Regions from separate parts of the Sphingobium xenophagum genome, predicted to be linked through region 2. Evidence: riboswitches for the same ligand, from Rfam matches in the RefSeq annotation. Region 2 holds a riboswitch; the other holds the start of a gene.
What was found. Region 2 has a riboswitch for cobalamin ahead of CJD35_RS17075 (DUF1852 domain-containing protein). Riboswitches for the same ligand answer to the same signal wherever they lie in the genome.

Region 1 (15,344 bases), on a different replicon from region 2:
CGCTGAACATGTCGTACAGCTGATAGAGCGAGGGCGCCTTGAACCCTTCGCCATAGCTCAGGCGAAAATTGGTCGCGCCTGCATTGGGCGAATAGTTGGCATTCGCGCCGAACGTGGTCGCGCCGCCAAACTGGCTATGATCGTCATGCCGCACACCGCCCGTGACCGACAGGCCCGTAAAGGGCTTGACGATCGCCAGCGCATAGACGCTGTCGATATTGATCCTTGCCGACGACGTGCTGCCGAACCCGAAGAATTCATAGTCGGGCCGTTCATGCTCGTAGCCGAATACCAGCTTGGCCTGATCGACCGGGGCATAGACGCCTTCATATTCAAAGCGCAGGTTAGTGCCGGAATAGCCATAATCCGGGTCGGTGCCGCGCACGAAATAATAGTCGCGGTCGTTGCGCAGATAGGTGACGGCTGCGCGGTTCGTCAGCTTGCCATCCAGCAAAGCCAGGTTGAGGCCCGCATAGCCCACATATTGGTCCAGCTTGCTCACATCGCTGCTGTCGGCCGGTGCGCCAAAGAAGCTGTCATAGTCGAGATCCGCATGGATATAATAGCCACGCAGGTCGAGGCTCAACGCATCGCTGAACGCCAGTTTGAGCCGCGCGTTGGTGGCGATATTTTCATAGCCGTCCTTTTCCGTGCCGCCCGCGGCAGAGGAAATGCCATCCGTGCGGAAATAGGCCGCGCCCACGCCGCCCGACGCGATGCCGCTGGTGCCGGACACGTCCGCCTTGGCATTGACCGTATCGCTATAACCATAATCGACCGAGGCGTTCGCGCCGAAGCCGTCCACCGGCACGCCGGTCATGATGTTCACCACGCCGCCGATCGCCTGACTGCCATAGACGACCGAGTTGGAGCCGCGTAGCACTTCGATCCGCTTGATATTGCCGGTCAGCAAATGGCCGAAGTCATAACCGTCACCAATGCCGCTGGGGTCATTGACCTTCACCCCGTCGATCAGCACCAGAGTCTGCGTCGTTTCCGCGCCGCGCAGCGATACGCCGGTCACGCCGCCGGTGGACCCGTTACGGTTGAAACGAACGCCCGGCGTCGTCGCCAGCAGATCGACCACATCGATAACCTGCCGCGTCTGGATGGTCTGCGCGTCGATGACGGTGATCGCCTGCCCCACTTCGTCGCGCGACTGTTCGATGCCCGATGCGGTGACGATGATGTCATCGTCCTGCGCCAGAGCGGGCGTTGCCGCCAGCAGCGCAATGAGAGAAATCCCTGTTCTTACCATGATATATGCCCTGAGCGTCCCATGCGACTTCAAGGCCAGGGCGTCCGCGCACGCGGTCGCGCCATGATGCGGGATGACGCCAGCCCCCGCCGCACGGCACGATGCGGCCCCGGCCGCACAGCGTCGCTCGACGGAAAACCACCGTGCCATGACCAATCCCCTGGATCAGGGCAAGAGCGACCAGACGCCGGCAGGTCTCCTGGCTCACGGGTCAGGGCAATGATGCACGAACCTTCCCAGACATTGGCGTCCAGTGGCCGGGTCTTGCGACCCTTATGCATCATGCTCACCGCTTACAGTTGCAGGGACAGCTGCGGAATAGGGCGCTTTCACGCCCGCACCGCATTCCCATTTTCAGCCCCTTGCGGGACACCGGCGCGATCTAGCTGTAAGGAAAGCGAGCCCCCCTCACGCGACGCGCTCTAGGGCAAAGGCGCGGCATTGCCAAGCGGCTGTTTCGCTACGTCAGCGGTGCGTTGCCCCGGTGCAACATCGCATCGCGTCGCGCCAGCACGACCAGCGGCAGTCCCGCCTCCGCCGCGCGCTCGGCCGCCAGCCTTGTGGGGGCGGAAATCGTCACCAAAAGCGGGCATTGGCTCAGCACCGCTTTCTCCACCAGTTCATAGGAACAGCGTGACGACAGCAGCGCAAAGCCGTCGTCCCAGCCCGCGCCCGCGCGCTTCATCGCGCCGATCAGCTTGTCGAACGCATTGTGCCGCCCGACATCCTCCCGCGCCAGACGGATCGCCCCGTCCGCGTCGGCACAGGCGGCGGCATGGGCCGCGCCGGTCGCGGCATTGAGCGGTTGATGCGCCGCCAGCCCATCAAGCGCGCGAAAGATCGCGGCGCGGTCGGCGCGCGATCGCGCCGTCACTGGCGGCAGGGGCCGAATCGCCTGTTCCAGATTTTCGATCCCGCACAGGCCGCACGATGAATCGGACGCGCGGTGCCGTACCCGGTCCAGCAGCAAATCGGTCCGCGATGGCGGCAGAGTCGCGCGCGCCACGATGCCCTGATCGGTATCATGGGTATCGACGTCGAAGGGCGCATCGTCCGGCCCGATCAGCCGTTCCGCCAGCGCAAAACCCAGCACCAGATCGGTCAGATCAGTGGGCGTCGCCATCAGCACCGCATAGCCGATGCCGTTGAATTCGATCGCGACCGGCACTTCATCGGCCAGCACCCGTTCGACCGCTTCGCCCTGCCCATCGCGGGCCAGGCGGGTGAAGGTCAGCGCGTCGCCGCCCTGCTTCAAGCGCTGATCCGGCGCACGGCCTGCGCCGCGATCGGCGACAGGGCGTCGGGCTGCTCCGCCGCCAGCGCCACGATCCGCGCGCGCATAAGCGGGTCCCAGAAGCTGGCGATATGGCTGGCGGTGGACGCAACCGCCTCCGCATCGCCCTGCGCCGCCAGATTGCGCGCGATCTGGTTGGCCATGTAGATCAGCCGGTCGGCGGTGGACATGACGTCATTTTCGTCGCTCATCGGGCCGATCCTATTCCGCCGCTTCCAGTGGCGCAATGCGGCGGCTCATCCTGGCCTGATCGGCATAGTCGAGTTGCCAGTCGCTGGGGCCGTTGGATGGCATCACCTGCACCGCCGTCACCTTATATTCCGGGCAGTTGGTCGCCCAGTCGCTATAGTCGGTGGTGATGACATTGGCCTGGGTTTCGGGGTGGTGGAAGGTCGTATAGACCACGCCCGGCGCTACCCGCTCGGTCACTTGCGCACGCAGCGTGGTTTCCCCCGCCCGGCTTTTCAGGGCAACCCAGTCGCCTTCCTTGATCCCGCGATTTTCCGCATCGGACGGATGGATTTCCAGCCGGTCCTCCGGGTGCCAGGCGGTGTTCGCCGTCCGTCGCGTCTGCGCGCCGACATTATAGTGGGACAGGATGCGCCCCGTCGTCAGCAGCAGCGGGAAGCGCGGGCCGGTCTTTTCGTCCGTCGGCACATAGTCGGTGACGACGAACTTGCCCTTCCCCCGCACGAAACCGTCGATATGCATGGTCGGCGTACCGTCGGGCGCAGCGTCATTGGCGGGCCATTGCAGCGATCCTTCCGCCTCCAGCCGGTCATAATGGACGCCCGCAAAGGTCGGGGTGAGCGCGGCGATCTCATCCATGATCTGCGCGGGGTGATCATAGGTCCACTGCAGGCCCATGGCGTTGGCCACCAGTTGCACGATTTCCCAGTCGGCATAGCCATTGAGCGGGGCCATCACCTTGCGCACCCGCTGGATGCGCCGTTCGGCGTTGGTGAAGGTGCCGTCCTTTTCCAGGAAGGTCGATCCCGGCAGAAAGACATGGGCGTAATTGGCGGTTTCGTTGAGGAACAGGTCCTGCACCACGACGCACTCCATCGCTGCAAGCCCCGCCGCGACATGATGGGTGTTGGGATCGGACTGAAGAATATCCTCGCCCTGCACGAACAGCCCCTTGAACGTCCCGTCGGTCGCGGCGTCCAGCATGTTGGGGATGCGCAGCCCCGGCTCGGCGTCCAGGCTGACGCCCCATGTGCGTTCGAACAATTGCCGCGTCGCCGTGTCGGACACATGGCGATAGCCGGAAAATTCATGCGGGAAGCTGCCCATGTCGCAGGCGCCCTGCACATTATTCTGCCCCCGCAGCGGGTTCACGCCCACGCCTTCGCGCCCGACATTGCCGGTCGCCATAGCCAGGTTGGCGATGGCCATCACGGTCGATGACCCCTGGCTATGTTCGGTAACGCCCAGGCCATAATAGATCGCGCCATTGCCGCCTGTGGCATAGAGCCGGGCGGCGGCCCGCACCTCGTCCGCCTTCACGCCGGTCAGCGGTTCGATCGCTTCGGGCGAACGGGCGGGTTGGGAGACGAAATCGGCCCAGTCGGCAAACTCATCCCAGTCGCACCGTTCGCGGATGAAGGCTTCGTCATAGAGCTTCTCCGTGACGATGACATGCGCCATCGCGGTCAGCATCGCGACATTGGTGCCGGGGCGCAGGGGCAGATGATGGTCCGCCTCGATATGGGGGGATTTGACCAGATCGGTGCGGCGCGGGTCCATGACGATCAGCTTGGCCCCCTGCCGCAAGCGGCGTTTCATCCGGCTGGCGAATACGGGATGGCCGTCGGTCGGGTTCGCGCCGATGACCAGGATGACGTCCGACTGCATCACGCTGTCGAAATCCTGCGTACCCGCCGACGTCCCGAAGGTCTGGCTCAGCCCATAGCCGGTCGGCGAGTGGCAGACGCGGGCGCAGGTATCGACATTATTATTGCCAAAACCCTGGCGGATCAGCTTCTGGACAAGGAAGGTTTCCTCATTGGTGCAGCGGCTCGACGTGATGCCGCCGATGGAGCGGGTGCCATATTTCGCCTGGATGCGACGGAATTCACTGGCCGTATGGGCGATCGCCTCGTCCCACGACACTTCGCGCCATGGCTCGTCGATGCTGGCGCGGATCATCGGGTTCAGGATGCGATCCTGATGCTGGGCATAGCCCCAGGCGAAGCGACCCTTGACGCAGCTATGGCCGCGATTGGCCTTGCCGTCCTTCCACGGCACCATGCGCACCAGTTCCTCGCCCCGCATTTCCGCACGGAAGGTGCAGCCCACACCGCAATAGGCGCAGGTGGTGACGACGGCGCGGTCGGGGGTGCCGACTTCGACGACCTTCTTTTCGATCAGCGATGCGGTGGGACAGGCCTGCACGCAGGCGCCACAGGACACGCATTCGGACCCCAGAAATCCCTCGCCCTGCGACGCGGAAACCTTGGAATCGAACCCCATCCCCTCGATCGTCAACGCGAACGTCCCCTGCACTTCGTCACAGGCGCGCACGCAGCGCGAACAGACGATGCACTTGCTGGGATCGAAATCGAAATAGGGGTTAGACTGGTCCTTCGCCTGCCCCATATTGGTCGCGCCATCATAGCCATAGCGCACGTCGCGCAGGCCAACCGCGCCAGCCTGATCCTGCAATTCGCAGTCCCCGTTCGCGCCGCAGGTCAGGCAATCGAGCGGATGGTCGGAGATATACAGTTCCATCACCCCGCGCCGCAACTGCTTGAGGCGGTCGGTCTGGGTGCGCACCACCATGCCTTCGGCCACTGGCGTCGTGCAGGACGCGGGATAGCCGTTGCGGCCCTCCACCTCCACCAGGCACAGGCGGCACGAACCGAAGCTTTCGACGCTGTCAGTGGCGCAGAGTTTGGGAATGGAGCCACCCAGCAGCGACGCCGCGCGCATGATGCTGGTGCCTTCGGGCAGGGTTATCGCCTGCCCGTCGATGGTCAGCGTGACGGACTTGCCGGTCGCAATCGCAGCGGGCGTGCCATGGTCGGTTTCGCGGGTAAAGGTCATTCCGCAGCCTCCTTCAACGGCGCAGGCGCGCCGAAATCTTCTGGGAAGTAATCGAGCGCGCTCAGCACCGGATAGGGGGTGAAGCCCCCCAACGCGCAGAGCGAGCCATATTTCATCGTATCGCACAGATCGCGCAGCAGCGTGGTTTGCGCGTCGAGCGACGTATCGATACGGCTGGGGGAACGGGAGTAGAGGGCTTTGCCAAGATAGCCCCCCTTCCCGTCATGCTGACGAAAGTCATCATCCAGGGCGGCATCATCCAACCTTGCATTGCGGGACTCTGGATCCTGACTTTCGTCAGGATGACGACTGGAAATAGGCGGTCTCGCCGCCATGATCCGGTCGACAATCTCCACCCCGCGCGTCGATCCGATCCGGCAGGGCGTGCATTTGCCGCAGCTTTCCGCCGCGCAGAATTCCATCGCGAAACGGGCCATATGCGCCATGTCCACGCTGTCGTCGAACACCGTGATCCCGGCATGGCCGATCAGGCCGCCAGCCGCGGCAAAGGCTTCATAATCGAAGGGCAGATGGAACATGGATGGCGGGAAATAGGCGCCCAGCGGCCCGCCCACCTGCACCGCGCGTACGGGCCGCCCGCTGGCCGTGCCGCCGCCGACATCGTTCACCAGTTCGCCCAGCGTGATGCCAAAGCCGATCTCATACAGGCCACCATGGCGCACATTGCCCGCCAGTTGCACCGGCATCGTGCCACGCGACCTGCCAAAGCCGACGGCGGCATAGGCCTCCGCCCCTTCCGCCAGAATGAACGGCACGGCCGCCAGGCTCAGCACATTGTTGATGACCGTCGGCTGGCCGAACAGACCTTTGAGCGCAGGCAGAGGCGGCTTGGCCCGCACCTGTCCGCGCTTGCCCTCGATGCTGTCGAGCAGCGCGGTTTCCTCGCCGCAGACATAGGCGCCCGCCCCTTCGCGCACTTCCAGCGTGAAAGGCGCGATCAGATGGGCGGCATGCTCGATCGCCAGTCGCATCGTGGCAATGGCGAAGGGATATTCGGAACGGATATAGATATAGCCATGGCGCGCGCCCACGGCATGGGCCGCAATCGCCATGCCCTCGATCAGGCAATAGGGGTCGCCCTCCATCAGCATACGATCGGCAAAGGTGCCACTGTCGCCTTCGTCGGCGTTGCAGACGATATATTTGTCGCCCGCAGGCGCATCCAGCACCGTCTGCCACTTGATGCCGGTCGGGAACCCCGCCCCGCCGCGCCCGCGCAGGCCCGACGCCTTGACCGCATCGACCACGGCCTGGGGCGTCATTGCGCGCGCTGCCTCCAGCCCCTTCCATCCGTCCTGCGCCGCATATTCGGTCAGGCTGACCGGATCGATCACGCCACACCGGGCGAAGGTGAAGCGCTGCTGTCCCGCAAAGAATGGATGCTGGTCGACCGGCCCCAGCCGGTTGGCGTGGCTGCCATCCAGCACCGCCGCGACATCCCCCGGCCCGACCGGACCATAGCCGATCCGGCCTTGCGCCGTTTCCACCTCGACCAGCGGTTCGATGCTGAACAGCCCGCGCGATCCGGTGCGGATCACCTCGCACCCCGCATCGGCAAAGGCCTGCGCGACAGCGTCCGCGCCCAGCGCCACCGACGCCATGTCGCGGCTCACATAGATTTTCATGCCGCCACCTCCGCCGCGATCCGGTCCAGCGCCGCACCGTCGATCCGCGCGACCGGGCGACCATCGACCAGCGCGTTCGGCCCGACCGCGCACAGCCCCAGGCAATAAACCGGCTCCAGACTGATCGCGCCATCGCCGCGCGTCTCCCCCATCGCCACGCCCAGCCGCTGCGCCGCCGCCGCCTCGATCGCCGCGCCGCCCCGCGCCTGGCAGCTTTCGGCCCGGCACAGTTTCACGACATGGCGGCCCGCAGGCGTCCGGCGGAAATCATGGTAGAAGGTGACGACGCCATGCACGTCAGCGCGCGACAGGTTCAGCGCGCGGGCGATGACCGGCACGACAGTGTCCGCGACATAGCCAGCCTCTTCCTGCACCGCATGCAGCAGCGGCAGCAACTGGTCGCGGGTTGCGCCATGACGCGCAGTCCAGCCTTCGATAAACTCTTCCATCCCGATACCCTGACTTATGGCCCAGCCTTTGCCGCGATTGTGCGGCGGGAAGGTGCGCCGGTCAAATCGAAGGCAGCGATGCTTGATAGAGTTTATCTATCAAATGGAGCCAAAGCCGGGCGGCAGGCGCAACCCGCGCGCCACCGCCAGCACCGCCTGCGCCAATGGCCCCATCGGCGCGCTGTCCGACACGATCACGCCCACCCGGCTGCCCTCCCCCATGTCCGGCAGCGGCGCGGTGCGCGCCCAGCGCAGCCCGTCCAGCAAGGCGGCATGGCTGTCGGGGATGATCGAACAGAGCCGTCCCTGCTGCACCAGCCCCAGCAGCGCGACATAGGAATCGGCCGTGACCAGGGGCCGCAGCGCCAGCCCGCGCTCGGCCAGCCGCGCGTCCAGTATCCGCCGGTTCTGCATCCCCTGATGCAACAGGCAGAGCGGCAGGCTTGCCAGGTCCGCCCAGTCGAGGACTGCCGGGATCGGCACGCCATGCGCCGCGCTCACCAGCATAGCCCGTTCGGCATACAGCGGCACCGACAGGGCATGGGCGGGCGGCTCGAAATCCAGATAGGTGATGCCCGCATCCAGCTCGAACGCGGCCAGTTCGCGCTCGATCTGGCGCGACGTCAGCGCGCGGACGGAAATGTTCAGCCCCGGATGCCGGTCCAGCATCGCGGTTGCCAGACAACCGATCGCCGGCATGGCGGCGGGAATCGCGCCCAGCCGCAGCTCGCCCTTCAACGGCCCACGCGCAGTTTCCGCCGCCTGCCCCAGCGCTTCGGCGGCCGCCACCAACTGCCGCGCCCATGGCAATATCGCCTCGCCCTCCGGCGTCAGCCCGGCATATTTGCGGTCGCGCCGGATCAGCCGCTTGCCCAATTGCGTCTCCAGCGTGGCGATCCCCGCGGACAGCGTGGGTTGCGACACATGGCATAGCACCGCCGCCCGCCCGAAATGGCCTTCGCGCTCCAGCGCCAGGAAATATTCGACAAGGCGGGTCTGCATCTCTTTGCTATAGGGCTGATAGAGCGGCGCTATCAAGGAAGCATCATGGCGGAACGGCGGATATTGGGGGCGGTGCTGGCAGGGGGGCGCTCCAGCCGCTTTGGCAGCGACAAGGCGCTGGCGATACTGCCGGATGGGCGAACCTTGCTGGACCATGCTATCGCGGGGCTGGCCCCCCATGTCGAACAAGTGGTGATTTGCGGTCGCGCAGCCGGTCTGGCGGATCGGCCCGCGCCCGGCATGGGACCGCTCGGCGGCCTCAACGCAGCGCTGCATCACGCGCAGGCCCATGGGTTTGCCGGAATATTGACGACAGGGTGCGACATGCCGGTCTATCCTGCGGACCTGCCCGCCCTGCTGATCGGTGAACAGGCCGCGATATTGGAGGGTCAGCAACTGCTTGGCTGGTGGCCGGCATCGCTCGCCAACGCATTGGACGCGCATCTGGCGGAGGCGAATAATCGCTCCATCTACGGTTGGCTCGACCGCATCGGCGCCCGTGTGGTGACGGTGCCGGGGCTGGCACTACCCAATATCAACCGGCCGGAGGATCTGGCGGCGCTGTAAACGGGGTCAGTGCGCGGCGGACGTGTCCACATTGGGGCGGGGACGGGGCGCCAGCCAGACCATCGCCGACGCGAAGAACAGGATCAGGGCCGATATGAAGAATATATGATCCACCGAAATGGCCGTCGCTTCCTGATCGACGATGTTCGAAATCACCTGCCGCGCCTGGTCGGTCGACATGCCGATATTCGCCAGGGCCGCCTGCGTATCGGCGGGCTGGAGGGTGCCCGCCAGTTCACTGCGCGACACGCGCTGACCATTGCCCCAGCCTGTCAGCACCAGCGACGTCGCGATCGCCAGCGCCATGGTGCGCAGGAAATTCTGAAGCCCGGCAGCGGACGCCGTCTCTTCGGGCCGCACCGACCCCAATGTCAGCGTGGTCAGCGGAATCATGAAGAAGGGCATGGCAAACCCCTGAATGAACTGCGGCGCAGCCATCATCCAGAAATCGACGCTGCTGGTCCAGTGCGCGCGCCACAGCGTCATCAGGCCCAGCCACAACACGGCCCCCGAAATCATGAAGCGCGGATCGACCCCCCGGCCCATGATCCTGGCGGCGACCGGCGCACTCATCAATGCGGCCATGGCCGTGAAGGCGGTGACGATGCCCGCCCATGTCGCGGTATAGCCCCTGGCGGACTGAAGCCATTGCGGGATGATGACGATGCCGGAAAAATAGGCACCATAACACAGCGCCAGCGACAATACCCCGGTGGTGAAGCCGACATGGCGGAACACGCGCAGATCGACGATCGGATGCTCTTCCGTCAATTCCCAGATGATAAAGACCAGAAAGCCGATCAGCGAGAGAATCGCCAGGCTCAAGATCAGCGGATCAGCAAACCAGTCATGGTCCCGGCCAAGGTCCAGCATGACCTGAAGGCAGCCGATCCAGAAAACCAGCAACGCCAGCCCGATCTTGTCGATCGGCACGCGCGCCGTTTCCGTTTCGACCGGACGCAGCAGCGCCATCGCCGCAAATACGCACAGGATGGCGATCGGCAGGTTGATGAAGAAGATCCAGTGCCAGCTCCAATTATCGCTGATATAGCCGCCGATAATCGGCCCCATCGCCGGACCCAGCAGCGTCGTCATCGCCCATAGCCCCATCGCCCGCGCACGCCGTTCGGGCGGAAAGACGCGCAGCATCAGCGTTTGCGACATGGGCATGATCGGGCCACCGCACAGCCCCTGGCCAATGCGGCAGACCACGATCATGCTGAGCGACATCGACAGGCCGCACAGCACCGAAAACAGGCCAAAGCCGACCATCGCGCTGATGAACATCTTGACGACGCCAAAGCGCTGCGCCAGCCAGCCTGTCAGCGGTACGCAAATCGCTTCGGCGACCGCGTAGGATGTGATGATCCACGTCCCCTGATCGGGCGTGATGCCCAGATTGCCCGAAATATGCGGCACGGAAACATTAGCGATGGTCAGGTCCAGCACGACCATAAAATTGCTGAGCGCCAGCACCATCCCCGCCAATGTGCGCTGTCGCGCCGTCAGCCGGGAAAAAATATTTGCCTCGCCGCTCACGACCCGGCCTTTCAGTGACCGGAAAGGTCGATATCGACCTCCGTGGAAAGGCCGACACGCAACGGGTGGGCCGCCAGCTCCTTGGGGTCGAGCGAAATACGGACCGGCAGGCGCTGGACCACCTTGATCCAGTTGCCGGTCGCATTTTGCGCCGGGATCAGCGACAGCGACGATCCGGTGCCACCGGAAAAGCCCACAACCTTGCCATGATAGACGACGTCGCCGCCGTAAATGTCGGCAACGACCGTGGCGGGCATGCCGACCTTCACCTGGCGCAACTGCCGTTCCTTGAAGTTCGCGTCGACATAGACCTGCGCCAGCGGCACGATCGTCATGATCGGGCTGCCCTGCGCGACGCGCTGTCCTACCTGCACCTGCCGCTTGGTGATGACGCCGTCGATCGGCGCGCGAATGACCGTGCGGTCCAGGTCCAGCTTCGCCGCATCCAGCTTGGCCTGCGCGACCATGACGCCCGGATCGGTATCGACGCTCGACCCGCTGACCAGCGCGTCATTGGCGGCCAGCTGCCCGCTAGCCGCGCTGCGCGTCGCCTGCGCGGTGTTGACGCCGGCCTGCGCCAGTTCCAGCGCAGCGCGCGCGGCGGCATAGGCGGTGCGCGCGCTGGTCACTTCGTCGCCCGACACCGCACCGTCGCCCACCAGCGCCTCGCGCCGCTGCAGGTCGATCCGCGCCTTTTCGACATTGGCCTGCGCTGTCGCCAGCTGCGCGCGCGCCTGCACGATGTCCGCGACGCGCGCGTCGACCTGCGCCGCCAGCGCGCTGCTGGTCGCGCTGCTCTGGCGGAAGCGGCGCCGCGCTTCGGCCAGATCGGCCTGCGCCTGCGCAAGGGCGATGCGCGCATTGGTCGGGTCCAGCCGCACCAGCACGTCGCCGCGCTTCACCGCCTGGGTGTCGCTGACCAGCACCTGCGTCACCTGCGCGGAAATCAACGGCGTCACCTGCGCCATTTCGGCATTCACATAGGCATTGTCGGTGCTGACATGATTACGCCCGATCAGCAGATACCAGGCCGCCCACAACAGGCCCAGCACCACGACTGCCAGCGCAAGACGGGTCAGCCACAGCTTGCGCACAGCGGCACGATCCGCCTTTTTCGTGTCATCCGGCGCAGTGGCATCCGAAGCCTCTGAGGCAGAAAATTCAGGGGTGGCATCAGCCATGCGCAGCATCCTTGGGCAGTGTAGCGCTGTCGGCGAAACCGCCGCCCAGCGCACGGATCAGGGCAATATCGAGCGAAAAGGCGCTGGCTTCCAACGCAGAAACGGACCGGCGCGCGGCGATCAGCTGATCCTCGACATTCAGCACGTCGAGATAGGTGGACAGGCCACCATCATAGCGTTTGCGCGCCACGCCATAGGCGTCCTGCAACGCCGCCAGCGCCGCGCGCGCATCCACCAGCCGATCGTCGAGCGTGCGGCGGCTGGTCAGCGCATCGGCAACGTCGCGATAGGCGGCCAGCACCGTCTTGTCATAATTGGCCACCGCTTCATCATAACCGGCGCGCGCGCCGCGATACTGGCCCTGCAACGCGCCGCCGTGGAAAATCGGCAGGCTGATCGCCGGACCGGCATTGCCGAACAGCGAATCCTTCTCGAACAGCCTGTTGTAGAAGGGCTTGGCCGATCCATTGACGCCGGTGCCGGTAAACATCGTGTCATAGCCCAGCGCCTGAACCCCGATCAGCGCGCTCAGGCGCACCGCCGGGTAGAAATCGGCGCGTGCGACCTTGACCTGCTTGGCTGCCGCTTCCGTGCGGGCGAGCGCGGCTGCGATGTCCGGGCGACGGGCGACCAGATTGGTGGTGACGTCCGCGGGTAGCCCGACCGGCATCAACCGGCCCTTGGGCGGACGGGTGATCGCCAGCCCGCGATCCGGCCCCGCCCCGACCAGCGCCGCAATCTGATGCTGGCGCAGCGCGATCGCCACGCGCGCCCCAGCCAGTTGCGCGCGCGCCGTCGCAACCGTCGCGTCCGACTGGCGCACATTGCCGCGCGTTTCCAGCCCGTTCTGGCGGCGATCGGCAACCAGCTTCTGGCTGGCGGTCCGGATGTCCAGCGTGCGCTGTTGCAGTTCGGCTTCGTCATACAGCCGCGCCAGATCGGCATAGGCGTCGGCGATGCCCGTCGTCAGAGCCAGCCGCGCCTGTTGCGCGTCCAGTTGCGCCGCGCGGGCCTGTGACGTCGCCGCTGCCAGCGCGGCCTTGTTCCGACCCCAAAGGTCCAGGTCAAAGCCCAGATTGAGCGCCACCTGACCCGTACCGAGCCAGCCCTGCGGAATGAACTCCTTGGGTTGTCCCATATTATAGCTTTGCTTGGTCGTCCCGGCCCTGGCGTCCAGATCCGCCGACGGCAGCAATGTGGCGCCTGCCTGTTGCGCCATGCCCTGCGCCTGTGCGAATCGGGCGGCGGCGATCGCCATGTCGGGCGCGTTGGCCAGCCCTTCCTCGATCAGCGCGGTCAGTTGCGGGTCGCCATAGGCGGTCCACCAGCCTTCGCCCGGCCAGGCGGCGTCAGGCGCGTGCAGGCTGTCCTGCGCCGCCACGCTCTGCGCCGTGCGAATCGCGGGGGCGGGGCCAAGATCGGGCACGGCCGCACATGCTGACAGCAGCGACAGGGCCGCCGTCGAAATCATGATGCGTTCGGGGGAAAACAGGCGACTCACCGACATGACAAACCGTACCATCCAGTATGAAAACCGCCATTGCCGCTGTTGCCAGGCCTTGTCAACAAAATTGCCATACTCTATGGTACGGTTTAATGACAGCTGTGGTCAAATCTCCTCCTCCCACGCGAAGGGAAGCGCGCAGGCTGGACCGGCGGGACTGTATCCTGACGGTTGCGGAGCGCTATTTCCTGGAACATGGCTATGCCGGAACGACCATGTCGGGCATCGCGGCGGATTTGGGCGGGTCGAAGGGGACGCTCTGGAATCATTTTCCGTCGAAGGAAGAGTTATTTTCCGCCGTCGTCGATCGGGTCGTGACGGCCTATCGGATGCAACTCTCGCAAATCCTTGATCCCTGCGGCCTGCTGGAACCGACGCTGCTGCGCGCCTGCCGCAGTCTGCTCGACAAGGTCTGCTCCCCCCAAGCCATCGCCCTGCACCGCCTCATTTATTCCGAAGGTGGGCGATTTCCCGAACTCAGCCGGATTTTCTTCGAGCTTGCCCCCCGCCATACCCGCGCGCTCCTCGCCGACTTTCTGGAAGGCGCCATGAATCGCGGCCAGATAAGACGGGCCGATCCAACCGACGCCGCACGCATGCTGATGGCCATGACCATGGGGGGCAGTCATCAGCAATTGCTGATGGGGCAGATGCGCGAGCCACGACCGGAAGCCTTGCAGGCGGATGTCGCCCTGGCGGTCAACCTGTTCATGCGCGCCTATGCCCCTGAAAGCACGGTCGCCACCACCGGGCAGAGCGCATAGCCTTTCCCCTTGATCGTCCGCAGCAACGGCCAGTCAAAGTCCCGGTCGATCTTGGCGCGCAGACGCGACATATGCACTTCCACGCTGTTGGTGCCGGGGTCGAACTCCAGCCCCCATATCGCCCGCAACAGCGCCTCCCGACTGATCGCCTCCCCCGGCCGTCGTGCCAGGTGGAGCAGCAGCGCATATTCGCGGGCCAGCAACGGGATGGCCCGGCCCGCCCGCTCCACCTGCCGGTCGACCAGATGGATCAGCAGGTCGCCCACGCGCAGCCGGGGCTGCTCATCACGGGCAAGCCGGATGATCCGCGCCACCGCTTCGTCTTCATGCATCCAGGGGCCAACCACATCCTGTACGCCGCTCTCCAGCGCACGGGCGCGCGCGGCGGGATCGTCCACGCCCTGCCACAATATCGTCGTGTCGCTGATGCTGACGCGCGGCGGCTCACTGCCCGAACCCAACATCGCCAGGTCGAAGCCGCGCGCGCTCAGCGCCCGTGCCAGCGGGGCGAAATCACTGCCCAATCCGTGACAATCGACCCGCCTGCCCACCTGTCATCCACCCATTGCTGACCAGCCGCATCCGACCGCCGACGCAGTCCGAAAACAAGCCAATCCCTATCCATTTTGGACCATTCGGAGCGCAGCCTCGCTCGCATGCCGGATCAGCGGGCTGCTCCCCCGCGCGCCCGATTCCCAATGGTCGATCCGGGCCGCGCCGTTCATCCCGGCGCCGATCGCGTCCCAGGCGGTCCGCCGCATCGCGTCGACCGGGTGGCGGGCCGCAAAATCCCGCGCCAGGTCGATCGCATTGTCCGTGCCGCATCCGACCGCCAGTTCCAGCAGCAATTGCGCGCTGGCCACGGTCATGCATTCGGCGATCGTGCTGCGGGCGGTATCGAACCGATATTGCCGTCGCCAGCCCTGGTCGGGCGCGCTCGCCAATATATTGAGCGAGACAGAGAGGGAGTCCGGCGGCAATTGCGCATGAATGTCGCGATTGGCGCGATAGAGCAGCATCCGCCCCTGCGACAAATGGCTGCGCTCGACAAAGCGCAGCGCCACAGCCTCCCCTGCCGCGCCCGCGACATCG
Region 2 (15,344 bases):
TAGCGGCGGGCACGCGCACACGACCATCCATGAGGATGCGGGCGCTGCGGCTCATGATCGCCTTGGTAACGGTCCATTTGCCGTCCACCAGCGCGGCCTCGGCTCCGACGCGCAGGCTGCCGGAAGGATGGCCGAACGTGACTGCTTTGCGTTCTCCTCCACCCGCCGCAAGATTCACGAGGGTTCCGGGCACGGCGGCAGCCGCCGCGATCGCGACCGAAGCGGTGCCCATCATCGCATGGTGCAGCTTGCCCATCGAAAGCGCCCGCACCAGTAAGTCGATCTCTCCTGCCATCACATGTCGGCCGCTTGCCGTGCGATGATCGACGGGCGGGGCGACGAAGGCGATCTTGGGTGTGTGCTGGCGCTTCGCCGCCTCCTCTGGCGTCCCGATCAGCCCCAGCTTGAGCGCGCCGATGGTGCGCAGTGCCTCGAAGCGTGCGAGTGCAGCCGCATCGCCGTTTACGGCTTCCCGCAGTTCAGTGCCGGTATAGCCGAGATCCTTGGCATCGACGAAGATCGTTGGAATGCCCGCGTCGATGAGCGTGGCCCTGATCCGCCCGCCAGCGACTAGTTCGTCAGGCACTTCGAGATCGTCCACCACGTTGCCGGTCGGGAACATCGCGCCGCCCTCATCGGCAGGGTCGAGAAATTCCAGCACGATCTCGGCAGCGGGAAAGGTCACCCCGTCCAGCGTGAATTTGCCCGTTTCCTGCACCGCGCCGCCGTTGACCGGGACATGGGCGATAATGGTCTTGCCGATATTGGCCTGCCAGATGCGCACGGTGCGTACCCCGTCCGAACCGGCGTCCACATAGCCTGCATGGATCGCGAACGCCCCGGCAGCAGTCGAGAGATTGCCGCAATTGCCCGACCAGTCGACAAAGTCGGCGTCGATGGAAACCTGCCCGTAGAGATATTCGACGTCATGGCCGGGGCGGGCGCTGGGCGAAAGGATGACGCACTTGCTGGTACTGGACGTCGCGCCGCCCATGCCGTCGATTTGCGCGCCGTAGGGGTCGGGACTGCCGACCACCCGCTGGAACAGGCGATTGCGGACCGGGCCGGGAATGCGGGCCGCTTCGGGTAGATCTTCCAGACGGAAGAATACGCCCTTGCTGGTGCCGCCGCGCATATAGGTGGCGGGGATGGCGATCTGGGACATCAGACGGTCGCCGTTTCGCAAGCCAGGAAGTCGGCGGCAAAACGCTGCAGCACCCCGCCTGCCTCATAGATCGAGACTTCCTCAGCCGTATCCAGGCGGCAGGTCACAGGTACGCGCGTGATCGCTTCGTCGGCATGGCGGATCACCAGAGTCAGTGTGGCGCGCGGGCAGCGTTCGCCTTCCACATCATAGGTTTCGGTGCCGTCGAGGCCCAGCGTCAGGCGGGTGGTGCCGGGCTGGAACTCCAGCGGCAGTACGCCCATGCCGATGAGGTTGGTGCGGTGGATGCGTTCGAACCCTTCAGCGACGATGGCTTCCACGCCCGCAAGCCGCACGCCCTTGGCCGCCCAGTCGCGCGAGGAGCCCTGTCCATAATCTGCCCCGGCAATGATGATGAGGGGCTGACGGCGATCCAGATAGGTTTCGATGGCTTCCCACATGCGGATGACCTTGCCCTCTGGCTCTACGCGGGCGAGCGAGCCTTTCTGTACTGCGCCATCGACCACGGCCATTTCATTGACCAGCTGCGGATTGGCGAAGGTGGCGCGCATCGCGGTCAAATGATCGCCGCGATGGGTGGCGTAAGAGTTGAAGTCTTCCTCCGGCAGCCCCATCCGCGCCAGATATTCGCCGGCTGCCGAACTGGGGAGGATCGCATTGGATGGCGAGAGATGGTCGGTGGTAATATTGTCGGGCAGGATCGCCAGCGGCCTCATGGCCTTCAAGGTTCGCGGGAAGGCAGCCATCGCGCCCACGCCTTCGGTATCCCAATAGGGCGGGCGACGGATATAGGTTGATTGTGGCCGCCAGTCGTAGAGCGGGCTGGCCTCGTCGCGGCTACGCGGGGCAAACATCGGATCGTAGATTGCACGAAACTGCTGCGGCTTCACAAAGGCTGCCACGATGGCGTCGATCTCCTCATCACTCGGCCACAAGTCGGCCAGGCGGATGTCTCTGCCCTCCGCCACGCCGAGCACATCATTTTCGATATCGAAGCGCATGGTGCCCGCTATCGCATAAGCGACCACCAGTGGCGGCGACGCGAGAAAGGCCTGCTTGGCGTAAGGATGGATGCGCCCGTCGAAGTTGCGGTTCCCCGACAGCACGGCGGTGGCGTAGAGGTCGCGCTCGATGATCTCGCTCTGGATCGCAGGATCGAGCGCGCCGGACATGCCGTTGCAGGTGGTGCAGGCATAGGCAACGATGCCGAACCCCAATTTTTCCAGTTCGGGCAGCAGCCCGGCTTCTTCCAGATAGAGCCGCGCGACCTTGGAACCGGGCGCGAAGGAGGTTTTGACCCATGGCTTGCGCGCCAGGCCCAGTGCGTTCGCCTTTTTCGCGACCAGTCCGGCGGCGACCACGTTGCGCGGGTTCGACGTATTGGTGCAACTGGTGATCGCAGCTATGATCACGGCGCCGTCTGGCAGTAGCCCATCGCGCTCCTGCGCCTTGGCCTCTACGAGATGGCCGGCGATGCCGCGTTCTGCCAGCGCCGACGTCGGCAGGCGGCGGTGCGGGTTGGACGGCCCGGCCATGTTGCGTACGACGGTGGACAGGTCGAACTCCAGAAGGCGCTCATATTCGGCGGCGCGCAGATCATCGGCCCACAGCCCGGTGCGCTTTGCGTAAGCCTCGACCAGGCGGACATGCGCTGCATCGCGTCCGGTCAGCAACAAATAGTCGATCGTCTGGCTGTCGATGTGGAACATCGCGGCAGTGGCGCCATATTCGGGGCACATGTTGGAGATCGTCGCGCGGTCGCCGATCGAAAGGCCGTCGGCGCCTTCGCCGAAGAACTCGATCCAGGAGCCGACGACGCGGCTCTGACGCAGGAATTCTGTGATTGCGAGCACGATGTCAGTGGCCGTTATCCCCGGCTTGCGGCGGCCGGTCAGGCGCACGCCGACAATATCGGGCAGGCGCATCATCGAGGCGCGGCCGAGCATGACCGTTTCGGCCTCCAGCCCGCCGACGCCGATGGCGATGACGCCCAGCGCGTCGACGTGCGGAGTGTGGCTGTCGGTGCCCACGCACGTATCCGGGAAGGCGACGCCATCGCGCACCTGGATGACGGGCGACATTTTTTCCAGATTGATCTGGTGCATGATGCCGTTACCCGCCGGGATCACGTCGACATTCTCGAACGCGCTCTTGGTCCATTCGATGAAGTGGAAGCGATCCTCGTTGCGGCGATCCTCGATCCCGCGGTTCTTGTCGAACGCGTGCGGGTCGAAGCCGCCATATTCGACCGCAAGCGAGTGGTCGACGATCAGCTGCGTCGGCACCACGGGGTTGACCTTGGCGGGATCGCCGCCCTGATCGGCGATCGCGTCACGTAGTCCTGCCAGATCGACGAGTGCCGTCTGGCCAAGAATGTCGTGGCACACGACACGCGCGGGATACCACGGAAAATCGAGATCGCGCCTGCGTTCGACGATCTGGGTCAGCGCGTCGGTCAGCAGCGCAGGATCGCAGCGGCGGACGAGTTGCTCAGCCAGCACGCGCGAGACATAAGGCAGGCCAACATAAGCGCCGGGGCGGATCGCCTCGATCGCGGCGCGCGTGTCGAAATAGTCGACTGCGGTGCCGGGCAGCGGTTTGCGATAGGCATCGTTCATCGGCGCTGGGTCTTCCATCAGGGTATCGACATCAGGATCGGGTCGGGGCGCTTCATCCTGCGCCATGGGGGCGTTATCGGCGGTGCGCGGCTTTTCGAAAATGGCTGAAAAGGCGAAGGGGTGCGGACGGATTTTTGCAAATCAGCGAATTTTGCGAATGCGGTCATCGCATGACCCGTCTGGTCCGCACCACCATGGTAAAGCGCGTGCGGTCGACTAGCGGAGCATTAGCCCTCAAGTTCCCGGCGGACGATGTCGGCACCCGCGCCCAGGGCGTTCAGCTTGCCGCGCGCCACCTGCCGGGACAGCGGTGCCATTCCGCAATTGGTCGACGGATAGAGCTTGTCGGCATCGACGAACTGGAGAGCCTTGCGCAGCGTATCGGCCACCTCCTCCGGGGTCTCGATGGCGTCGCTCGCCACGTCGATGGCGCCGACCATCACCTTCTTGCCCCGGATCAGTTCGATCAGGTCCAGCGGAACGCGGGAGCGGTGGCATTCCAGCGAGATGATGTCGATCTTGGACTTTTGCAGGTTGGGGAAGGTCTCCTCATACTGCCGCCATTCCGATCCCAGCGTCTTTTTCCAGTCCGTATTCGCCTTGATGCCGTAGCCGTAGCAGATGTGGACCGCCGTTTCGCATGTCAGCCCTTCGATCGCGCGTTCCAGAGTAGCGATTCCCCAGTCGTTCGCCTCTTCGAAGAACACGTTAAAGGCCGGTTCGTCGAACTGGATCACATCGACACCTGCAGCTTCCAACGCCTTTGCCTCCTGATTGAGGATCGTCGCGAACTCCCAGGCCAGCTTCTCGCGGCTGCGGTAATGGGCATCGTACAGTGTATCGATCATCGTCATCGGGCCTGGCAGGGTCCACTTGATCGGCTGGCTGGTTTGGGCGCGCAGATATGTCGCATCGTCGACGAAAACGGGTTTTGGTCGTGCGACCGCGCCCACGACCGTGGGCACGCTGGCATCGTAGCGATTGCGAATCCTGACGGTCTCACGCTTTTCAAAATCGACGCCGCTCAGATGCTCGATGAAGGTCGTGACGAAATGCTGGCGGGTCTGTTCGCCATCGCCAACGATGTCGATCCCCGCCTGCCGCTGGTCGTCCAGGGCGAGGCGCAGGGCATCGTGCTTGGCGACGGCCAATTCATCACCCTCCAACTTCCAGGGCGACCAAAGTTTCTCCGGCTCCGCAAGCCATGATGGCTTGGGCAGACTGCCGGCGGTCGATGAGGGCAATATTCTATTCATGATGGAGGGCCTTTTCTTCTATTGGGTCAAATCATGTTCTTGGGTGCTTGCGTGGCGGACCATTGCGAGAGAAGTTGGCCGTAAGGCTTGATGAAATTCTCTTCTGCGAACCGGCCCTGTTCGATGCCCAGGCGGCTTCGTTCCTCGCGGTCGTAGTCAATGCGCGTGGACGAAAAGTCCTGATGCGTCAGGCTGGGCCGGAAGCGCGTTCCCGCTGTGCGATTGGCGTTGTAGATTTCGGGCCGGTAGATCTTCTGAAAGGATTCCATCGTGCTGATGGTGCCGATCAGTTCCAGATTGCTGTAGTCGCCGAGCAGATCCCCGGAGAAATAGAAGGCCATGGGCGAGCGGCTGCCCCGTGGCATGAAAAAGCGGACCTTAAGACCCATCTTGGCGAAATATTCGTCGGTCGGCGAGAATTCACTTTGCCGGTATTCGAAGCCCAGAATGGGGTGACGGTTTTCCGTGCGATGGTAGGTCTTGCTGCTGGATACGCTCAGGCAGATGACGGGAGGCTTGGAAAAATTGGCCTTGTACGTATCGGACTGCACGAAATGGCGGAACAGACAGCCGTGCAGATCACCAAAGCCGTCCGGCGTGTCGAAACCGACGCGGTCCCGGTTGTGCGCCGCCAGCAGCACGCTGAAATCATAGTCGCGCAGGTAGGAGGAGAAGTTGTTTCCAACGATGCCGGCGATGCGCTTGTCCGTCTTGCGATCGATGATGCTGGTGTTCAGGATTTCGATGATGGGAAACGCCGTGAGGCCGTTGGCAGCGGCAAGGCTCATCGCGACGGAAATGATATCCAGTTCCATGCCATAGCGATCCCCATCGGGATTGTCCCAATCGGCTAGATCGTTGAAACGGTTATCGATCATCCTCAGCACGCCACGCAGATTCTCCTGCCGGTTCTCCCCTCTGGCCAGATTGGCGAAGTTGGTCGTGATGCGCGTGGTATCCGACGGGCGATAATCGTCGTCAAAGCGAAGGCGCGTGATGGAAAAGGTAAGCTCCTCGCCCGTCATGATCCGATGCCCTGATGGCTGCTTGTCGGTGGCGATGGTCGGCGTGCTGTGGTCGTGGCGGGAAAGGGCAGGATTGGCGCAAGTCACGGGCATGCAAAGGCTCCTTCGGTCCGGCGCGAGCGCCGTCCGTCTTTAGCGGGCTGAATGATGGGAAATTGGCGGCGCGCCGCTTCCGTCAGGGGTCAGCCTGATGGCACGGCGCGCGGACGCATTCGTCGGTAGCGAATGAGGCGGAACAGGATTGGAAGCATTGACCGATCACCTGCATTTGCCGGGCGGAAGGGCCAAAGAAGAACGCGCAAGGCATGAATTACCCGGAAAGTGCTTTGCGGCACGGGCAACGCTTCAAGCGCGATCCATCGGAGGAACCCCCGTCCGAGGAAAGTTATGGCGCCGAAGGCAGGTCTCCTGGCTTACGGGTCATCGCGGTGGTTCCGGCCTTCCCGGGTTTCTTGCAAAAACCCAGTGACGCGAAATGGAACCGCCGCTCGCCGCTTACAGTTGCGGGGGCAGCGCCGGACTCTGCCTCGAAAAGGCACCACCGGCTTCCCGTCTTAGCCCCGCCATCATGCCTGAGGCGGGGAACCTTGACAGGCTCGTTTGACGCCATTCAGGCATAATTGTCAAGAGTTATATAAAGGTTTCTTTATATAGTGTGGGCGGCTGTGCGTTCAGCCATCGACGGCATTCGGGCAGTTCCGCCCAAGCCGTGAATCAATGGAGTCAGCAAGATGGCCCTCACGCCCCGACCATCGTGGCGCGGCTGCCCAGCTTAACGTGATCAGTCCGATCAATGGAATGACAGCGGCCCGATCTTCTGGACTATGTCGCCAGCGCGATTGGCACCCGATAGATTGCCTCGGCATTGCCCCCAAGGGAACGGCACAGGTTGAGGCCAGCGTGTAGCAAAGGCAGTGCCAGTCTTTTTTGCGACCCAGACAGGCGTACTTCGGGCCCTGCGATACTGAGCGCGCCCACGAGCCGGTCGCCATGGCCGATCACCGGCACCGAAAGCGAGGCAACATGCGGCGTCGTGACGCCAGAGGTATAGATGGGCAGGGGCGGTAGTGCGGGTTTAACCTCCGGCCAGTTCTCGAACAAAAGCAGCAACTGCGCGGATGCCGATCCATCGAGCGGCCGCTGTGTGCCTGGCTGGACGTCGAGCCGCAGATTGCTTGGAGAATTTACCCGAAACAGGCAAAGCCGCACATCTCCCTGACGCACATAGAATGTCGCTGTTTCCTCGGTTTCAAAGGCGAGTTTGGCGAGAATCGGCTGGACATGCTTTTCAAGATCGTTGCCTTCCCTGAAGATCGAGTTGAGCCGAGCCACCTCGCTGCCCAACTGATACTGGCCGTCGGGCATCCTGATCAGGAGATTGTAGCGTTCCAGTGAGACGGCCAGGCGCATGATGGTGCTTTTGACCAGGCCAGTGCGCTCGGCAAGCTCGGCAAGACCAAGAACGCCGTCGCCCTGTTTGAAGCTTGTCAGCAGCAGCAGCCCTCTTTCAAGGGCGGCTACGCCTTCCAGTGCCGGTCGATCCTTGAAGTCCGTCGCCATCGCAATCCCTCTGAAACTTCGACTGCTTTAGCGGACGGGCAGGGATCAGGCTATCAAATCCCTTCGCAACCCAAACGCTTGAGCGTTTCTTCAACCCAGGCGCGCGGATTTTCGCCCCGGCGGATCTTGGCCATCTGCTCGGTTTCGGCAGCATGCTTTGCCGCTGCTTTGGCGCACACAGCCTCCGCTTCGTCGATGGTGACGGCAATAAGGCCGTCATCGTCGCCAAGGATCAGGTCGCCCGGCTGGATCACCATGCCGTCAATGGCGATCGGCACATTCACTTCGCCGGGGCCGTCCTTGTAAGGCCCACGGTGCGTGATGCCAGCGGCAAAGACCGGAAAGCTGCCCGCCCGGATCGCCGCGGCGTCGCGAATGGCGCCGAAGATCACGATGCCGGCAAGGCCGCGGCTTTCCGCATGGGCGACCATAAGCTCACCGATCAGCGCGTTGGTCAGGTCACCCCCGCCGTCGACCACCACCACATCGCCCGGTTCGGCAATATCGAGCGCGCGGTGCAGCATGAGATTGTCGCCGGGTCGTGCCTTCACGGTGACGGCAGGTCCAGCCAGAACGCCGCCGCCGTGCATGGGGCGAAGCGCCGCGCCGCCAGCGAACATACGGTTCATGGCGTCGCTCACATTCGCGACCGGCAATTGTGCGGCACGCTTGACCAGATCGGCGGGCACGCGACGCTCGACGGGCAATACTCGGAAACCGATGCTCATAAAATCTCCAGTCGCGATCAGAATTTGAAACGGAAGCCAACGCGATAGACGCGGCCAAATGTGTCATAGAGCTGGGTGTTGGTCGCCACCGCGATCGATCCTTCTCCCGGCGCATAGGGCGGCTCCTGATCAAGGACGTTCTGGACGTTGAAATACATCTCCGCGCCCTTACCCAGATCTTCGAACCGATAAGCAAAGCGCATGTCCCAATAGGCTTGCGGCTTGATGTGCTGCAGGCTGACTGCCTGCGGACCCTTGGTATTGTCGTAACGCCCGCCACCGATGAAGCGCAGCTGGTTGAACCAGTTGAAATTGCCGTGCGTGAAATCGGCCTGGGCGTTGACGCGCCAGTGCGGATTGGAATTGATACCCACTTCGCCCGCCCGGTCGATGGAAGGCGACCCCGGTGTCGTCGTCGCAAGTTTGCCGACATAGGAAATGATGCTGCGCAGCGACAGTGAGTTGGACATATCCGCGAAAGGCACGCGATAGCTCAATTCGACATCGACGCCGTTGGTGACGAGCGTGGAGAGGTTGATCGGATAGGCCGTCAGGGCCGAGATGTTTCCGGCTGCGTCGCGGGTGATGAAGCCACAGGCCAATTGGTTGCCGGCAAAGCACTGGTCAACGCCCTGCTGCGCCGACAGCGAACCGATCGCATCGTTGATCTTGATGTCGTAATAATCCGCCGAAATGCTGAGGCCAGGAACGAAGCTCGGCTGGAACACCGCCCCCAACGTCAGCGTGTCCGCCCTTTCCGGTTGCAGGTTGGCGTTGCCGGTCGTGGTGATGAAAATGCCCGATGTACGGACATTGTTCTTGAACGGGTCCACCACCGTCGCCGACTGGGTCCGCCCGCTGGTGAAGAGTTCGGACAGATTGGGTGCGCGGATGTCGCGGGAGCGGGTGGCACGCAGGCGCAGTGAGCTGACCGGCGTCCAGCTGAGGCCCGCCTTCCAGGTGGTGACGCCGCCGCTGGTCGAATAATCGGTATAGCGAACCGCACCGTTGAATTCGAGTTCGCGGGCGAAGGGCAGATCCTTGAGCAGCGGTATGACGGTTTCGAGATAGCCTTCCTTCACATTATAGCTGCCGGACCAAGGCTGGGGATTGGCGAACAGGAACGCGCCGGCCTGCGAGAGCGGATCGACGGCCAACTGCGCCTGTTCCTTGCGATATTCGCCGCCGGTGGCGAAGGAGATCGGGCCAGCCCAACCTTCGAACAAAGTGCCCGAAATATTGATGGCCGCGACATCTTCCTTGAAAACCGAGTCGGTGCGGCTGAGACCGCGCGTATAGGCCAGCGCCGCGGCGGAAGGCGAACCGACGCCAAACGGATTGAACGGGGCGCAGCCATTAGTGGGGTCAGTCAGCGTCGATCGGCAGACAATCGCGCCATTGGCCGGATTGACGACCGCATCCACCGCGCGGGTGAAGTTGGGCGTGATTTCGTTGTTGATGACGTCAGTCTGCTGGCGGGTGCGGCCATGCTGATAATAGCCATTGACCTTCAGCCCACCAAGCTCGCCAGCGAAGCCCGTGACGTAGCGATCGGTCTTGGTATCCACGGACACGTCCGCCAGCCCGCCCTCGATCGACCAGCGCAGCATCGTCAGTGAGGTGACCTGCGGATTGGCGTCCAGCAGCGTGCGAAGCGGCGTAGGCAGGAAGGCGTTATCGCGCCGAATCGTTATCGGGTTGGTCGCGAGATGGCGATTGGCCGAGGTTGAATAGCGAGTATAGGTCCAGCCATAGGACGCTTCACCAAATACCGACCACCGATCGGTCAGTTCATATTCGGCGCGACCGAAAAAGGCGGCCCGTTCCAGCGGACGATTGATTTCCTGAAGGAATTCGGTGTTGAAGCCGTCGCCGCCGATCTGCTGTGTCGCGGTGGTGTATGAGCCATAATTATAGGGCAACACCGTTCCGCCAGGACCAAATTGTATGCCGCGGAACAGCGCATTCTGGGCCGCGCTTCCGCCGTTGCCAGTGCTGATCATGCCGCCATTGCTGCCAATCGCGCGCACATCTTCCGCTGCGATCAGGGCAGGACCGCCTGCCGGGCCGTTGATGAGGTTGGACCCGCGCCGGGCCCAGGCCCGTTCGCCTTCCAAAATGCCCTTGTTCCGATAATATTCGGCGCTTCCGAGCAGGCGCAGCCGGCTGTCGGCGAGCGCAATGCCGCCCGTCAGCGAGCCACGCAGTTCCTGATTATCCCCTTCATCGGCGATGCCGGTGGAAACTTCGCCCTTCAGCCCCTCGAACTTGGTATCGAGGACGAAGTTGACGACGCCGGCAACAGCGTCCGAGCCATAGGCCGCCGAAGCGCCCCCGGTCACGACATCGACGCGCTGAACAAGGCCGGCAGGCAGCAGGTTGACGTCGACCGTGCCATATTGGCTGGCAGCGACAAAGCGGCGGCCATCGAGCAAAGTCAGCGTGCGCACCGCGCCCAGGTTGCGCAGGTTGAGGAAGCTCTGTCCGCCGCCTTGTGTGCCGGTCGCGCGCTGCGGGCCGCTGGTTGCGGTCAGCGCGGGAAGCGTCCGAAGCGAATCGGCGATGGTCGACGGCGCAGCCTTGTTCAACTGGTCCGCGTTGAGAACCGTTACCGGCGTGGGGGTGGTGAAGCCGGTGCGGCCGATGCGCGAGCCGGTAACGACGATGTCGCTCGTTCCAGCGTCGGGCGCGGTGTCGCCTGCGTCAATCGCGTCCTGTTCGGATGAGGCTACAGCAGCGGCGTCCGGCGCCGCCTGGCCGTAGGCGACGGGTACCGCCACGAATGCGGCGACCGAGCCGAGCAATAAGGATTTTCCAAATTTGGACGCAATGACTGCCGATTTCATGAACCTCTCCTCCCGATAGCGTTTGCCATTGCCGCCCTCATAATCGCCAGGAAAGTGATTGCAATCATATTTTGAAACGTCGTTGCGTTTCAGTGAAAATGCCTAGAGATCGTGACCGACTCGAATTCGAGCGTTTGGAGAGGAGATACAATATGACCCCTGTTCGCCGCGCACTGGCAGCCACGACCGCTGTCGGAGCCATCATGTTCATGTGCTCCGCACCTGCGTCGGCCCAGTCGGCAGTCGCGCCTGCTCAAGACGACGACAGCTCGATGCAGCTGCCTCGCGCACCAGAAGCCGGTGCAGCGGATGCCGGGCCTAGCGCAGCGGACATCGTTGTTACCGGATCGCGCGTCGCGCGTCCGGGCTTTACCTCTCCTACCCCTGTAACGGCGCTCAGCAGCGCCGAGCTTGCGAAATCCTCGCCTTCGACCGTGTCCGAGGCGCTTCGTACGCTGCCTGCGCTCACCAATACGTCCGGCACGCAGCGCAACTCAGGCAGCGCAGGGGGCGGCCAGAGCTTCCTGAACTTGCGAGGGCTGGGCGCCACCCGCACGCTGACGCTGGTCGATGGACGGCGCTTTGTATCCACGAACATCACCGGCAGCGTGGACGCCAACCTCATACCGTCCGCCCTTATTCAACGGGTCGATGTCGTGACCGGCGGCGCGTCCGCTGCTTATGGATCGGACGCGGTCGCAGGCGTGGTCAACTTCGTGCTGGACAGCCGATACGAAGGCATCAAGGCCAGCGCGCAATATGGCCTGACATCGCATGACGACAATCATGAATTTGTCGCGACGCTGACAGGCGGAACGGCGTTTGCCGGTGGTCGAGGCCATCTGGTCGTCAGCGGCGAATATTTCGAGAATAAGGGCATTCGTGGCGACGCACGCGACTGGGCGCGCAGCGGCTATCAGGTCATCACAAATCCGACCGGCAATGGAACGGAAGCCAATCCCACGCAGATTCTCTCGCCCAACGTCCGCCTCGTCACCAGCTATGGCGGGCTTATCCTGAATGGCAATGGGGGAACGGCCGCCGCGAACGCCAGCTTCCGGGGCATCAGCTTTGGCCCCGGCGGCGTGCCGCAGGCCTTTGATTTCGGCACCCTGACCACGGCAGGCACCCAGGTCGGCGGATCGGGCGTCGACAATGCTATTATCCAGCAGATCAACCGCCCGCTGACCCGCAAGGCCATTTTCGCCCGAGCCAGTTTCGACATCACGCCTGAATGGTCGCTGTTCGGGGAAGGCAGCTATGGCGAAGTGCGGTCGGACTATATCAATGGCCCCAATGTCCATAACAGCAATGCCGCGCAGACTGCATTCATCACGATCCGTCAGGACAATGCCTATCTGCCCGACAGCATTCGCAACCAGATGATCGCATCGGGCGTCACCAGCCTCACCATGACCCGCTGGGATCTGGAAGATGGCAAAACCCATACCGACAACCGCAACAGGACCACCCGGCTCGTTGGCGGCTTTGAAGGGCGGATCGGCGACTGGAAGCTCGACGGCTATTATCAGTGGGGCCAGAACCGCAACACCAACATCGTCAAGACCACCAACAAGATCACCAACTTCAATCTGGCGACAGACGCAGTACGGGCGCCTGACGGCAGCATTGTGTGCCGTTCGACGCTGACAAGTCCCGGTAATGGTTGTGTGCCATTCAATCCCTTCGGCGTCGGCAGCCCGTCCTCGGCATCGCTGGCCTATGTGAATGGCGACAGCCCCGCCTATATCCGCACGACGCAGCAGGCCGCGGCCCTCAACCTGTCGGGCGAACCCTTTTCGACCTGGGCCGGGCCGGTCTCTCTGGCGGTTGGCGCCGAATATCGGCGCGAGACGGCGCGTGTGGAATCGGACGCGCTGTCGCTGCTGAACGGCTATAAGATCGGTAACCAGCAGCCCTGGTCCGGCGCCTACAGCATCCGCGAATTTTACGCAGAAACGGTCGTGCCTCTGGCCAATGACATGCCGATGCTGCGCTTGGTGGAAGCCAATGCTGCCGTGCGCCGGACGCATTACAGCACCAGCGGGTCAGTGACGACGTGGAAGGGCGGCCTGACTTACAAGCCGATCGAGGATCTGCGGTTGCGCATCACCCGGTCGCGGGACATCCGCGCGCCCAACCTCAACGAGCTATTTTCGAAAGGACGGCAGAGTGTTTCGACCGTTCGCGACCCTTTTCGCAACAATGTGATCGCGTCGAATATTTCGAGCCTGACGACGGGCAATCCCAATCTGAGGCCGGAAATCGCCAACACGCTGACCTATGGCGGCGTTTATAGCCCGTCCTGGGCGCCGGGACTGCAATTGTCCGTCGACTATTATCGGATCAAGATCGACGGCGCGATCGCGACCGTTACCGATCAGGTGGCGCTCGACCAGTGTTTTGAGGGATCGGCCGATTTCTGCGCCCTCAGCAGCCGCGATGCGAATGGCAACCTGACCGGGTTCCGTTCGTCCCCCATCAACTATTCGCAGCTTTTGACCAGCGGTATCGACATCGAAGCTTCCTACGCCGTGCCGATGGCGAGCATGTTTGACTGGTGGAAGGGCCAACTCAACCTGCGCGCGGTCGCCAACCGGGTGAACCATTTTACCACGTCGGCACCGGGTCTGGTCACGCGCGATGTTGCGGGTTCGATCGTCGACAGCCAGCCGCACTGGCGGGCGCAGGGGCAACTGGATTATACGCTGGATGGCCTGAACCTGACGCTGATCGGCCGCTATGTCGGCAGCGGAACCTATGACAAGTCCCGCTCTCCCGCCCAGCTTGGCTTCCGCGACGTCGCCGCACAGGCCTTTCTGGACGGACAGATCAGCTACAAACTGCCGCAGCTTGGTCGCAACGGCCAGATTTACCTGAATGTCCGAAACATCCTGGATACCGACCCCCGGATCGCGCCACTGGCGGGCAATCTGGTGATTGTGACCAACCCCTTCCTCTATGACACTACCGGGCGGATGTTCCGCTTTGGCGTGCGCGCCAGTTTCTGAAAAGGACGGATCATGACGCCTCTCTCGAAGACTATCCTGGCACTGTTGATGATGGGTGCGGCGACTGTTGCGATCGCAGCCGATCACAGCGTCACGCAGGCAACCATGGATCAATGGAAGAAAAGCCAGAGCAACTGGGGCCGATGGGGCCCGGATGACGAGAAGGGTACGCTCAACCTCATCACCCCCGCGGTCCGCAAGAAGGCCGCGGCGCTGGTGAAGCAGGGCATCGCCGTGTCGATGGAGCGGGAGATCGTGCCCGTCCTTCTGCCGCCCGACGGTGACGCTCCGCCAACACGGGCGCCCGTGCAGCAGAAGATGCTGTCCGGCCCGCCAAAGCGGCCCAGCGGGTCGACCGACCAGCTCAACATCGCTGCCCACGGATATAATCTCACGCATTTCGACGCGCTGGGCCACCATCTGTTCGACGGAAAGATGTACAACGGCTTTGCCGCCAGCGAGCATCTGCTGATGGACAAGGGCCTGACGCGCGGCAGCATCGCGGCGGTCGCCGATGGCGTTTTTACGCGCGGCGTGCTGGTGGACATGCCGCTTCTCAAAGGCGTGCCCTATCTGGAGCCGGGAACCCCCATTTATGCCGAGGATCTGGAAGCGTGGGAGAAATTCTCCGGCGTACGGATCGAGCCTGGGGACGCTGTATTCATTCGCACCGGCCGCTGGGAACGGGAAGCCGACAAGGGGCCATGGGACATCGCAAAGTCGGCAGCTGGGCTCGATGCGTCCGTGATACCATGGCTCAAGAAGCGGGACATCGCCCTGCTGGGCAGCGAATCCGCGCTTAGCGTCGTGCCATTTCCTGAAACGACGAAGATCGACAATCCCGACGATTATCTGCCGGTGCATAATTTCGCGCTGGTGGCGTTGGGCATGCCGTTGATCGACAATGCCGATCTGGGGCCTCTGTCGAAAGAGGCAGCGCGGCTCAAGCGCTACAGCTTTTTGTTCACCGCCGCGCCGATCCGGGTCAAGACCGGGACCGGTGTGCCGGTCAACCCGATCGCGACGTTCTGATCGGTGGGCGTAATGAGTGACATCCTCGACCATCGGCAAATTCCGGGCGGCCAGACCTTCATCGACCCTTTGGTTGTCGAGCAGATGAAAAGGCTGGCGACCG

Region 1: linked by a shared signal. The riboswitch ahead of CJD35_RS07740 (TonB-dependent receptor plug domain-containing protein) and the one ahead of CJD35_RS17075 (DUF1852 domain-containing protein) in region 2 are both predicted to bind cobalamin.

What each region holds. Positions count from the first base shown of each region.
Region 1 covers NZ_CP022745.1:1,578,777-1,594,120, reverse strand. The annotation lists gene CJD35_RS07740 (TonB-dependent receptor plug domain-containing protein) at 1-1,258, opposite strand, end outside; cobalamin riboswitch at 1,431-1,650, opposite strand; gene fdhD (formate dehydrogenase accessory sulfurtransferase FdhD) at 1,719-2,513, opposite strand; gene CJD35_RS07730 (formate dehydrogenase subunit delta) at 2,510-2,743, opposite strand; gene fdhF (formate dehydrogenase subunit alpha) at 2,754-5,600, opposite strand; gene CJD35_RS07720 (formate dehydrogenase beta subunit) at 5,597-7,246, opposite strand; gene CJD35_RS07715 (formate dehydrogenase subunit gamma) at 7,243-7,695, opposite strand; gene CJD35_RS07710 (LysR family transcriptional regulator) at 7,795-8,697, opposite strand; gene mobA (molybdenum cofactor guanylyltransferase) at 8,743-9,264, shown strand; gene CJD35_RS07700 (DHA2 family efflux MFS transporter permease subunit) at 9,271-10,803, opposite strand; gene CJD35_RS07695 (EmrA/EmrK family multidrug efflux transporter periplasmic adaptor subunit) at 10,815-11,984, opposite strand; gene CJD35_RS07690 (efflux transporter outer membrane subunit) at 11,977-13,491, opposite strand; gene CJD35_RS07685 (TetR/AcrR family transcriptional regulator) at 13,581-14,252, shown strand; gene CJD35_RS07680 (winged helix-turn-helix domain-containing protein) at 14,207-14,803, opposite strand; gene CJD35_RS07675 (hypothetical protein) at 14,870-15,344, opposite strand, start outside.
Region 2 covers NZ_CP022746.1:474,144-489,487, forward strand. The annotation lists gene prpF (2-methylaconitate cis-trans isomerase PrpF) at 1-1,165, opposite strand, end outside; gene acnD (Fe/S-dependent 2-methylisocitrate dehydratase AcnD) at 1,165-3,849, opposite strand; gene CJD35_RS17070 (methionine synthase) at 4,011-5,039, opposite strand; gene CJD35_RS17075 (DUF1852 domain-containing protein) at 5,066-6,157, opposite strand; cobalamin riboswitch at 6,446-6,669, opposite strand; gene CJD35_RS17080 (IclR family transcriptional regulator) at 6,887-7,624, opposite strand; gene CJD35_RS17085 (RraA family protein) at 7,678-8,352, opposite strand; gene CJD35_RS17090 (TonB-dependent receptor domain-containing protein) at 8,370-11,198, opposite strand; gene CJD35_RS17095 (TonB-dependent receptor domain-containing protein) at 11,351-14,209, shown strand; gene CJD35_RS17100 (cyclase family protein) at 14,222-15,241, shown strand; gene CJD35_RS17105 (hypothetical protein) at 15,254-15,344, shown strand, end outside.